DNA from 2 places in the Agrococcus sp. BE272 genome. Region 2 is predicted to be linked to the other one. Evidence: predicted binding sites of a transcription regulator. Region 2 holds the regulator's gene; the other holds the start of a gene.
The links. The regulator LexA, encoded in region 2, represses DNA repair genes until DNA is damaged. The targets are predictions, from matches to a motif close to TCGAACANNTGTTCGA.
Positions count from the first base shown of each region.

Region 1: the regulator LexA is predicted to act here: its motif matches at 835-850, upstream of J2X49_RS02125 (DNA polymerase Y family protein).

Region 1 is NZ_JAVDXL010000001.1:447,961-453,536, forward strand. Features, by position in the region: gene J2X49_RS02125 (DNA polymerase Y family protein) at 1-825, opposite strand, end outside; gene J2X49_RS02130 (LPXTG cell wall anchor domain-containing protein) at 949-2,157, opposite strand; gene J2X49_RS02135 (hypothetical protein) at 2,244-3,128, opposite strand; gene J2X49_RS02140 (energy-coupling factor transporter transmembrane component T) at 3,245-3,991, opposite strand; gene J2X49_RS02145 (ATP-binding cassette domain-containing protein) at 3,988-5,576, opposite strand, start outside.
Region 2 is NZ_JAVDXL010000001.1:22,144-27,719, forward strand. Features, by position in the region: gene priA (bifunctional 1-(5-phosphoribosyl)-5-((5-phosphoribosylamino)methylideneamino)imidazole-4-carboxamide isomerase/phosphoribosylanthranilate isomerase PriA) at 1-588, opposite strand, end outside; gene hisH (imidazole glycerol phosphate synthase subunit HisH) at 657-1,304, opposite strand; gene hisB (imidazoleglycerol-phosphate dehydratase HisB) at 1,301-1,909, opposite strand; gene J2X49_RS00125 (histidinol-phosphate transaminase) at 1,911-2,990, opposite strand; gene J2X49_RS00130 (hypothetical protein) at 3,029-3,379, opposite strand; gene lexA (transcriptional repressor LexA) at 3,614-4,237, shown strand; gene hflX (GTPase HflX) at 4,275-5,576, opposite strand, start outside.

The sequences.
Region 1 (5,576 bases), 430 kb from region 2:
GCGCACGGCGAGCGCGAGCTCCTGCACGCCCTCGATGCCCGGCTCGAACACGAGCCGCAGCGCCCGCTCCTCGCCGAGCCCGCTGTCGTCGACGCGGCGGTCGTCGCCGCCGCGGGCGCGGGTGAGGGCGACGAGCCCGGCCTCGCCGAACCGGTCGCGCACGCTGTCGTCGGGCAGCTGCGCGAAGCCGCCGAGCGTGTGCACGCCGAGCCGGTGCAGCATGCCGGGCAGCTCGTCGTCGCCGAGCACGCCCACCGGCAGCGGGCCGAGGAAGTCGCGGCTGCGCCCTGCCGGCACGATCGTCTCGCGGTCCAGCTGCGCGGCGAGCTCTGCCGTGAAGCGGTCGTCGGCGACGCCGAAGCTCGCCGAGAGCCCGAGCGGGTCGAGCGCGCCGCGCACCGCCTCGAGCGCCCGCGACTCCGACCCGTAGAACCGGCTGGCCCCCCGCATCCGGAACGCCAGGGCGCCGTCGCCGATCGGCTGGGCCGCCGGCACGACGGCGAGCACCGCGCGCACCACCCGCTCGAACGCGAGCGCCTCGCCCACCGGGTCGGCGGGGGCGAGCGCGAGCATGGGCGACGCGGCCTGCGCGTCGCGCACCCGCATGCCGACCCGCACGCCGTCGGCGCGGGCCTGCTCGTCGCACGCGACGAGGCGCAGCGCGTGCACGATCGCGCCGGGCGCGCCCTGCTCGCCGCCGGCGGGCAGCGCGCCCGTCTGGCGCGCGACGACGACCGGCCAGTCGGGCACCCGCAGCACGCCCACGCGACCGCCGCCCACCCGCGCGCGGGGCGGGGCGCTGCTGCTGGTCGTCTCGGCTGCCACACCCCATGATCGAACAGACGTTCGAATGCCGTCAAGCGGATGCGGCGTGTCGAGCGGGGCGGCCGGGGCGGGGCATGCCGAGGTGCAGGACGCGCCGCTGCGCGCCCCGCACCCGGGTCTGGATCACTGCACGGCGACCATGCGCCGACGGGTCAGCAGCAGCATCCCCGCCGCGAGCAGCGCGAGGGCCGGGAGCAGCGTCTCCCCCGCACCTGCACCGGTCTGCGGCAGCGTGCCCGCGTCAGCGGTCACCGGCATCGGCCGGGTCGCCTTGGCGCGCTCGACAGCAGCCCCGATCTCGAGGGAGGCGCCGACGTCGCCGCCGGCATCGCCGACCTCGACATCACCGAAGGCACCGCTGCCGCCGGCCCCGGCGTCGCCGCCGGCGTCGCCGACCTCGACGCCACCGAGGGCATCACCGCCGCCAGCGGCCCCGACGTCGCCGACGACGACACCGCCATCGATCTCGAAGCCGCCTCCGGCTCCGACATCGACGCCGCCCTCAGCAGGAGCCCCAGCTGCGGCCGTGTCGCAGCCCGACGCCGATCCGCCCAGCGCGGCCGCCAGGCAGGCGTCCGCGTCGACGGCGAGCGCATCGCCCGCCTGCACCTCAGCATCCGCGACGGCCAGCGCCTCCACCGTCGGCGCGAGCGCGTCGCCGGTCGAGCCCTCACCGGCTGCAACCGCGGAGTCGCAGCCGCTCGGCAGGCTGCCGTTGATCGCGGCCGCCAGGCAGGCGTCCGCGTCGACGGCGAGCGCATCGCCCGCCTGCACCTCAGCATCCGCGACGGCCAGCGCCTCCACCGTCGGCGCCGAAGTGCCGTCGGCCGTCGCATCCGTCGCGGCATCCGTGGTCGTCGCTGCTGCAGCGTCGACCAGCACGGGGTCGACTGCGGCATCGGCCGTGGTGTCCGTCGCCGCATCCACCGTGGCGTCCACCGTGGCATCCGCTGTCGCGTCCACCACCGCACCCGCCGTCGTGTCGACCGCATCCACCGTGGCACCCGCCGTCGTGTCAACCGCATCCACCGTGGCATCCGCCGTGGTATCCGCTGTCGCGTCCACCACCGCATCCGCCGTCGTGTCGACCGCATCCACCGTGGCATCCACCGTGGCGTCCACCGTGGCATCCGCCGTGGCATCCGCTGTCGCGTCCACCACCGCATCCGCCGTCGTGTCCGCCACCGAATCGGTCACGGTCACGACCGCCACCTGGTCTCCGACGCCGACTGTCGCGTCGGCCTCGACGGCACTGGCTACGCCAGTGCCAGCGGCCCAGAGGCCGCCCGCGAGCGCTGTCGTCCACAGCGCTCGCATGATGAGCTTGTTCATCGCTCTGCCCTTCCATTGATTGAGTCGATCTGCCGCCCCGCTCCGGGACGGCCGCGTGCCGCGCGCATGGCGCGGCCGGGGATCGCTCAATCAGGGCTCGCGGCGAGCTCCTCCACGAGTGATGCGGGGACGCGGTCGTGCTCGACCGCGCCGGCGCTCCCGCCCGGCAGCTCGGGCTCGGAGCGGGCATCGAGGGTCGCCGGCGGCTGCCCGGCGGCGCCGCCGCCCGCGCCGGAGGGCGCGAGCGCCGGGGGACCAGGATCCGGACCGGCATCCGGCGACAGATCGACGAGCAGCTCCGACGCCGGCAGCCCAGGCACGGCAGCCCCGGACGACGGCGACCAGCGGACCGCTCCCGATGCGGCGACGACGGATGCGTCGCCGGCCGCGGTCCGGAGCACGAGTCCGGTGACCGCAGGCTCCGGAGCGCTGGGCTCCGCGGCTGCGGATGTCGGGACGGCCATCGTGGATCGCTCCTGGAGCAGCGCATCGGCGACCGGCACGGCATCGACCGCCGGATCGATGCCCTCGGCGATGGGCTCGAGCGCGGACGCGACGACCTCGACGGCGTCTCCGCCGAGCGATGCGACCGGTTCCGTCACCGACGCGAGTGGATCCGGCAACGCCGGCACGACCTCAGCCACAGCAGCCGGCACGGCCTCGGCAGCGACCGCTACGGTCTCGACGAGCTCCGCTGCAGGAGCGGCGGGCTCGGGTGCCGGCAGCCCGGCCGGCTCGACCACCGTGATCGCGGCCGCGAGTCCGACGTCGGGATCGGGCGAGAGGGGGATCGCTGCGCCGACAGCGCTGCCGGCTGCGCCCGCACCACCCGCGACGCCGTCCTCGGCGGCGCTCGCAGCAGCACCGCCCACCAGGAGCGAGATCGCGATGGTGCCGATCGACGCCGCCCCGGTGGCGACGGCCAGGCGCAGCAGACGGCGGCCGCCTGCACGTGCGCCCGACTCGGCCATGCGTGCCTCCGATGCTGCGATCTCCTGGCTCTACCGTGCAGACGGTACTCCCGATGTGCCGCGCAGTCCGCGATTCCCAGGACCTTGCCAGGCGCACCTCGCCGCCGAGGCGCCGCTCACACCAGCTCGTCTCCAGCCAGCACGGCCGCGGCGAGGAGCACCGCGACGATCACGAGCACGGCGTCGCGCGACCCGAGGCGAGCAGGGCGCCAGGCGGTGCGAGGGCCGTCCCGGAGCCCGCGCGACTCGAGCGCGAGGGCGACGCGCTCGGCGGATCGGATCGCGGCGACGAGGAGCCCGAACGCCTGCCGCGCGAACCCCACGATGCCGCGACGGGGCGTGCCGTCTGCGCGCAGCGGCGCGCGGACCGCGTGCGCAGCGCTGATCGTCGACCACGTGCGCGGCATCCCGGCGAGCATCCGCTGCCCCGCGAGCAGCGCGAACGCGTAGCGCGGGCTCAGCCGAGCGTGCGCCACGAGGCTCGTCATCAGCTCCCTCGGGGGAGTGCTCGCCAGGAAGCCGACCGCGAGTGCGCCGATGACGAGGCCCCGGAGCGCGAGCGCCGCACCGACCGACAGGCCCTCGACCGTGACGCGCAGCGGCGCGTCGGGCAGCAGCGGCTCGCCGGGGCGCGCGAGCGCGTTGATCACGACGAGGCCGAGCCCGAAGAGCGCGAAGGGCGCCTGCGCGAGCGCGAGCGTGCGCCAGCCCACCCGTGCCGCGGCGCGCACGGCGACGAGCACGAGCGCGTGGAGCGCGAGCAGCGGCAGCGGCTCGAACACGAGCTGCAGTGCGACCGAGGCGGCGAAGAGCACGCCCGCCTTCACGGTCGGGTCGCAGCCCGAGAGCCAGGAGTCCTTCACCGCGGCGCCTCCGCAGCAGCGGCCATGGACGCCTGCATCGCCCGGTCGTCGAGCGCGCGGAGCGCCCGCTGCAGGTGGGCCGGGTGCCGCACCGCAGTCGCCAGCCGCCGCAGCGATCGGGACGGTCGCATGCCGGCGGCGGCGAGCAGCGCAGGATCGCGCAGCAGGGCCAACGGCTCGACGTCGGCCGCGAGCCGCCCGTGGGCGATGACGAGGACGCGGTCGGCGTACCCGGCGACGGCCCGTAGATCGTGGCTGGAGAAGAGGACGGCGCGGCGGCCGGCCGCTTCGCGCAGCGCCCGCAGCGCCTCGATCGTGCCGCGGCGGTCGAGGCCGAACGTCGGCTCGTCGGCGAGCAGCAGCTGCCGCTCGTGCACGAGCATCGCCGCGAGGCTCAAGCGCCGCTGCTGACCGCCGGAGAGCCGGTGGGGGTCGCGATCGGCATGCTCCGCGAGCCCGAAGCGCGCGAGCATCGCCTCGACGCGCCCCTGCGCACCAGGGCCGAGGCCGTGCGCGATCTCGGCGCGCACGGTCCGGGCTGCGAACTGGTGCTCGGGATGCTGGAAGACCAGGCCCGCGCGCGCTCCCTCCACCGTGCCCGCCCGGGGCCGTGCGATGCCGGCGAGGCACGTGAGCAGCGTCGACTTGCCGCTGCCGTTCGCGCCGACGAGCGCAGCGGTCTCGCCGGTGCGCAGGTCGAGGTCGATCCCCTCGAGCACCGGTGGACGCCGGGCGGAGCGGCGCGCGAAGGGATCGCGCGGGGCGACAGCGAGTCCGCGGGCGCGCAGCACGGGAGCCGCGGCGGGCGGCGGCGCGGCCGAGGCCGCAGCGGCGTCCGACAGCGCGAGCGCGATCGCCCGGCCCTCGACCGCGTCAGCTCCCTCGGCGGCGTCGGCGTCGAGCAGCGCGCGCAGCTCGAGCTCGAGCGGCAGCCAGCACCCCTCGGCGAGCAGCCGCCGCAGCAGCGGCGCGCCCATCTCGCGGGGCGGCCCGTCGTGCAGCACGCGCCCGGAGCGGCTGAGCACGAGCCAGCGCGGCGGCAGCGCGACCAGCCCCTCGTCGCCCGCGAGCTCGTCGAGGCGGTGCTCGACGAGCACGTGCGCGGCCCCGGTGCGGGTGCGCAGCTCGGCGATCGCGGCCCGCACCGCGCGCACGCCGTCGCCGTCGAGCATCGACGTCGGCTCGTCCAGCAGCAGCAGCGGCGGATCCGCCGCCGTCGCAGCCGCGAGCGCGACCAGCTGCAGCTCGCCGCCGGAGAGCTCCGTCGTGCGGCGCGCCCGCAGGCCGCTCGCGCGGACCCGCTCGAGGGCGGCGGCGACCGCGGGCTCGATGCGATCGCGTGGCACGGCGAGGTTCTCGAGCGGGAAGGCCACCTCGTCCTCGACGTCGGGCATGCACACGCCGCTCTCAGGGTCCTGCGCGAGCACGCCCACCGCATCCGCGAGCGACGCCATCCCATGGACGCCCACCTCGCGCCCGGCGACGGCGACGCGGCCGGTCGTCCGGGCCGGCACCGCGTGCGGCACGGCGCCGTGCAGCATGCGCAGCAGCGTCGACTTGCCCGAGCCGGACGGCCCGACCACGA
Region 2 (5,576 bases):
GCGCTCGGCGACCTGGCGCAGGAGCGTGAGGTTCGGGCCCTGGAGGGTGCCGTCCTTCGTCACGTCGGTGACCACGTAGCGGCTGCAGCCTGCGGCCTCGAGGCGCGCCAGCACATCCCACAGGTCGCCGCCGTCCTGCGTCCAGCCGCGGGCGGCGAGCGTCGTGCCGCGCACGTCGAGGCCCACCGCGATCTGGTCGCCGTACTCGGCGATGACGGAGGCCGTCCACTCGGGGTTCTCGAGCGCCGCGGTGCCGAGGTTGATGCGCTTCACGCCGGTGGCGAGCGCCGACTCGAGCGAGGCCTCGTCGCGGATGCCGCCCGAGAGCTCGACCTGCACACGACCCCTGCTGGCCTTGATCACCTTCTTGATGACGGCGCGGTTGTCGCCGCGCCCGAAGGCGGCGTCGAGGTCGACGAGGTGGATCCACTCGGCACCCTGCCGCACCCAGTCCTCGGCGGCGTCGACGGGGCTGCCGAACGAGGTCTCGGTGCCGGCCTTGCCCTGCGTGAGCCGCACGGCCTTGCCGCCCGCCACGTCGATCGCGGGCAGCAGCTGCAGCTTGGGCGACTGGTTGAAGTCGGTCATGGGGATGGGGATGCCTTCCGGTGTCGGGGCCACGGCGATGCTACTGCCGCCGCTCGGCGGCGGCCAGCTCAGAGGCCGCGCACCCAGTTGCCGAGCAGGCGGATGCCCGCCTCGCCCGACTTCTCGGGGTGGAACTGCGTGGCGGAGAGGGGGCCGTTCTCGACGGCGGCGATGAACCGCTCGCCGTGCTCGGCCCACGTCACCCGCGGGGGGCGGATGCGCGGGTGCGGGTCGATGTGCCACTCGGTGGCGGCGTAGGTGTGCACGAAGTAGAAGCGCTCGTCGCGCAGGCCCTCGAAGAGCACGGAGTCCTCGGGCGCCTCGACCTGCGCCCAGCCCATGTGGGGCAGGATGTCGGCGCGGAGCCTCCGCACGGTGCCCGGCCACTCGTCGAGGCCCGCGGTCGTGCCGCCGCCCTCCTCGCCGCTCGAGAACAGCACCTGCATGCCGACGCAGATGCCGAGCACGGGGCGCGAGCCGGCGAGGCGCCGGCCGATGAGCTCGCCGCCGCGGATCGCCTGGATGCCGGCCATGCAGGAGGCCATCGAGCCGACGCCGGGGACGACGAGGCCGTCGGCCTCCATGACCGCGGTGCGGTCGGCCGTGAGCGTGACGTCGGCGCCGGCCGCCTCGAGGGCCTTCGCCGCCGAGTGCACGTTGCCGAGGCCGTAGTCGAGCAGCGCGACGCGCGGCCGGGCGAGCGGGGAGCGCGTCACAGCGCGCCCTTCGTCGAGGGCACGCCGGTGACGCGCGGGTCGGGCTCGACCGCCACGCGCATCGCGCGGGCGAGCGCCTTGAACTCGGCCTCGGCGATGTGGTGCGGGTCGCGGCCCGCGAGCACCTCGACGTGCGCCGTGATGCGGGCGTTCAGGGTGATCGCCTCGAGCACGTGCCGCACGAGAGAGCCGGTGAAGTGCCCGCCGATGCGGTGCAGCTCGAAGCCCGCGGGCTCGCCGGAGTGCACGAGGAACGGTCGGCCGGAGAGGTCGACGACGGCGCGCGCGAGCGCCTCGTCGAGCGGCACGGTCGCGTCGCCGTAGCGGCGCACCCCGGCCTTGTCGCCCAGGGCCTCGGCGAGCGCGAGGCCGAGCGAGATGGCGGTGTCCTCGACCGTGTGGTGCGCGTCGATGTCGGTGTCGCCGCTCGCCTCGACCTGCAGGTCGATGAGCGAGTGCTTCGCGAAGGCCGTCAGCATGTGGTCGTAGAACGGCACCGTCGTCGAGATCGACGAGGCGCCGGTGCCGTCGAGGTCGAGCGAGAGGCGGATGCTCGACTCGCTCGTCGTGCGCTCGATGGATGCGGTGCGGGCCATGGCCTCGATCCTATTCCGCGCGCAGCGCTGCCATCGCCGACAGCAGCACGGTCGTCTCGGCGGCGGTGCCGGCGGTGATGCGGAGGGTGTGCGGCAGCCCGACGTCGCGCACGAGGATGCCGCGCTCGAGCAGCGCCTCGAACGTCGCCCGGGGGTCGTCGATGCCGCCCACGAGCACGAAGTTCGCGTCGGACGGGTAGGGACGGTAGCCGAGCGCCGTGAGCTCGTCGACGATGCGGTCGCGCTGCGTGCGCAGCTCGTCGACGCGCGAGAGCATCGCGTCGCTGTGGCGCAGCGCCGCCACGGCAGCCGCCTGCGTCAGCGCCGACAGGTGGTAGGGCAGCCGCACGAGCCGCAGCGCGTCGATCACCGCCGGATCGGCGGCGAGGTAGCCCACGCGGATGCCCGCGAAGGCGAAGGCCTTGCTCATCGTGCGCGAGACGAGCAGCCGGGGGTGCCGCTCCAGGAGCGTCAGCGCCGTGCGGCTGCGGTCGTGGGCGAACTCGGCGTAGGCCTCGTCGACCAGCACGATGCCGCGCGCGGCCTCGGCGGCTGCCTCGATCGTCTCGAGGTCGATGGCGGTGCCGGTGGGGTTGTTGGGCGAGCAGAGGAACACCACGTCGGGATCGTGCTCGGCGATCGCCTCCCGCACGGCCTGCGGCGTGAGCGTGAAGTCGTCGGCACGGGGCACGGGCACCCAGCGCATGCCGACGCCCTGCGCGAGCAGCGGGTACATCGAGTAGGTGGGCGTGAACGACAGCAGGGAGCGCCCCGGGCCGCCGAATGCCTGGAGCACGTGCTGCAGCACCTCGTTGGAGCCGTTGCCGGCCCAGATCTGCGCGGACTGGAGGCCGTGGCCGAGGTAGCCGGCGAAGGCCGCGCGCAGCGCGTCGAACTCGCGATCGGGGTAGCGGTTGGCGTCGGGCAGGGCGCGGGCGATCTCCTGCACGATGTCGAGCGCCACGGCCTCCGGCACGCGGTACGCGTTCTCGTTCACGTTGAGCCGCACCGGCACGTCGAGCTGCGGCGCGCCGTAGGGCGTCAGGCCGCGCAGGTCGTCGCGGATGGGCAGGTCGTCGAGGCTCGTCACCGAACCAGCCTAGGACCGGCGCGGATGCCGCTCGTGGCTCAGCCGGAGTAGTGCGCGGGGATCGCGAGCCGCTCGCCCGGCTGGATGGCTCCGGCGATGCCGTTCAGCAGCTCGATCTCGGCGACCACGTCGCGCGGGTCGGCCTCAGGCGCGACGGCCTCGGCGATCTGCCACAGCGACTGGCCCGGCATGACGGTGATGTGCTCGAACTGCGCCGTCTCGGCCGTCGACGAGGCGACGGCACCGGCGAGGGCGTCGCCGAGCACGCCGGCGCCGGCGAGCGCGCCTGCGGCGAGCACGGGCGCGGCGACGAGCAGTGCCAGGGCACGGCGGCCGCGGGCGGTCAGGCGCACGCGGGCACCCGGCGTGGTGGTGGTGATCGCAGTCATCGCAGTTCCTCTCGGTGGAGTCCGCGGCCGGTGCTCGGCCGGGAGCACCGGCCGCGAATCTCTGTTTCGAACCTATCTTCGATCCTCCGGATGCGTCAAGCCCTGTCGCGGAGTTTCTCCACGACACACTCGAACATCCGTTTGATCCGGGCGTCCTGTCGGATACGCTTTCGAACCACGAGGAGTCAATCGCGGGCCACTGACACGCGATGCACCTGAGGGAGCGGAGCGGGCATGACGAGGCAGCTGACCGAGAAGCAGCAGGCGATCCTGCAGGTCATCCAGCGGGCAGTGCGCCAGCGCGGCTACCCGCCGAGCTACCGCGAGATCGGCGACGCCGTGGGGCTCTCGTCGCTCTCGAGCGTCACGCACCAGCTCGGCCAGCTCGAGCTCGCGGGCTGCATCCGCCGCGACCCCTCCCGCCCGCGCACGATCGAGGTGCTCATCGACGACGAGGTCGACGAGACCGCCGGCAGCATCGACCAGGCCGCGTTCGTGCCCCTCGTCGGCCGCATCGCCGCAGGCGTGCCCATCACGGCCGAGCAGCAGGTCGAGGACGTCTTCCCGCTCCCCCGGCAGCTCGTGGGCACCGGCGACCTCTTCATGCTGAAGGTCGTCGGCGACTCCATGATCGACGCCGCGATCTGCGACGGCGACTGGGTGGTCGTGCGCCAGCAGCAGACGGCCGAGAACGGCGACATCGTCGCCGCGATGCTCGACAGCGAGGCGACGGTCAAGGTGTTCCGCCAGCGCGACGGCCACACCTGGCTGCTGCCGCGCAACTCCGCGTTCGAGCCGATCCTCGGCGACGAGGCCGACGTGCTCGGCCGCGTGGTGGCCGTGCTCCGGTCGGTCTGACGGCCCGGGCGGCGCCCGGGCCGCCCGGGCCGCCCGATCAGGCCCGGAACTCGGCCAGCTGGCCCGCCGCGGCCTCCGTCACCATCGCATCGATGCGCGTGCCCGCCTCGTCGTGCGTCTCGCGCAGCACCTCGAAGCGCTCGTGGAGGTCGGCCACGACATCGCCGCGGTCGTAGGGCACGAGCAGCGACACCGCGACCTGCGGGCGCGGCAGCAGCTCGGCGATCCGCGCGAGCAGCTCGTCGACGCCCTCCCCGGTGCGGGCCGACGCGAAGACCGCGTCGGGCTGCAGGCCGCGCAGCACGAGCCGCTCGTCGGCGGTCACGAGGTCGGCCTTGTTGAAGACGACGATCTCGGGGATCGAGCGCGCGCCCGTCTCGCCCAGCACATCGCGCACCGTCGCGATCTGCGAGGCCGGATCCGGGTGGCTCGCATCGACGACGTGCACGATGACCTCCGACTCCGCGACCTCCTCGAGCGTCGAGCGGAACGCCTCCACGAGCTGGTGCGGCAGGTTGCGCACGAAGCCCACGGTGTCGGCGATCGTGAACTCCCGGCCGTCCGGCGTGCGCGCGCGGCGCACGGTCGCGTCGAGGGTCGCGAACAGCGCGTTCTCGACCAGCACGCCGGCACCGGTGATGCGGTTGAGCAGGCTCGACTTGCCGGCGTTCGTGTAGCCGGCGATCGCCACGCCCGGCACCTCGAACCGGTCGCGGTTCGCGCGCTTCGCCTGCCGCGCCGGCGCGAAGCCCTTGATCTGCTTGCGCAGCCGCGCCATGCGCGAGTGGATGCGACGGCGGTCGAGCTCGATCTTGGTCTCACCGGGGCCGCGGGAGCCCATGCCGGCGCCCTGGCCGCCGACCTGGCCACCGGCCTGGCGCGACATGGACTCGCCCCAGCCGCGCAGGCGCGGCAGCAGGTACTCGAGCTGCGCGAGCTCGACCTGCGCCTTGCCCTCTCGGCTCTTGGCGTGCTGGCTGAAGATGTCGAGGATGACGGCGGTGCGGTCGATGACCTTCACCTTGACGCGGTCCTCGAGCGCGCGCCGCTGGCTGGGCGAGAGCTCGCTGTCGGCGATGACGGTGTCGGCGCCCAGCTCCTTCACGATCGCGGCGAGCTCCTCGGCCTTGCCGCGGCCCACGTACGTGGCGGGATCGGGATTGGGGCGGCGCTGCAGCATGCCGTCGAGCACGAGCGCGCCTGCGGTCTCGGCGAGCGCCGCGAGCTCCCGGAGGGAGTTCTCGGCGTCCTCCGCCGAGCCCGAGTAGACGCCCACGAGCACGACGTTCTCGAGGCGCAGCTGCCGGTACTCGACCTCGGTGACGTCCTCGAGCTCGGT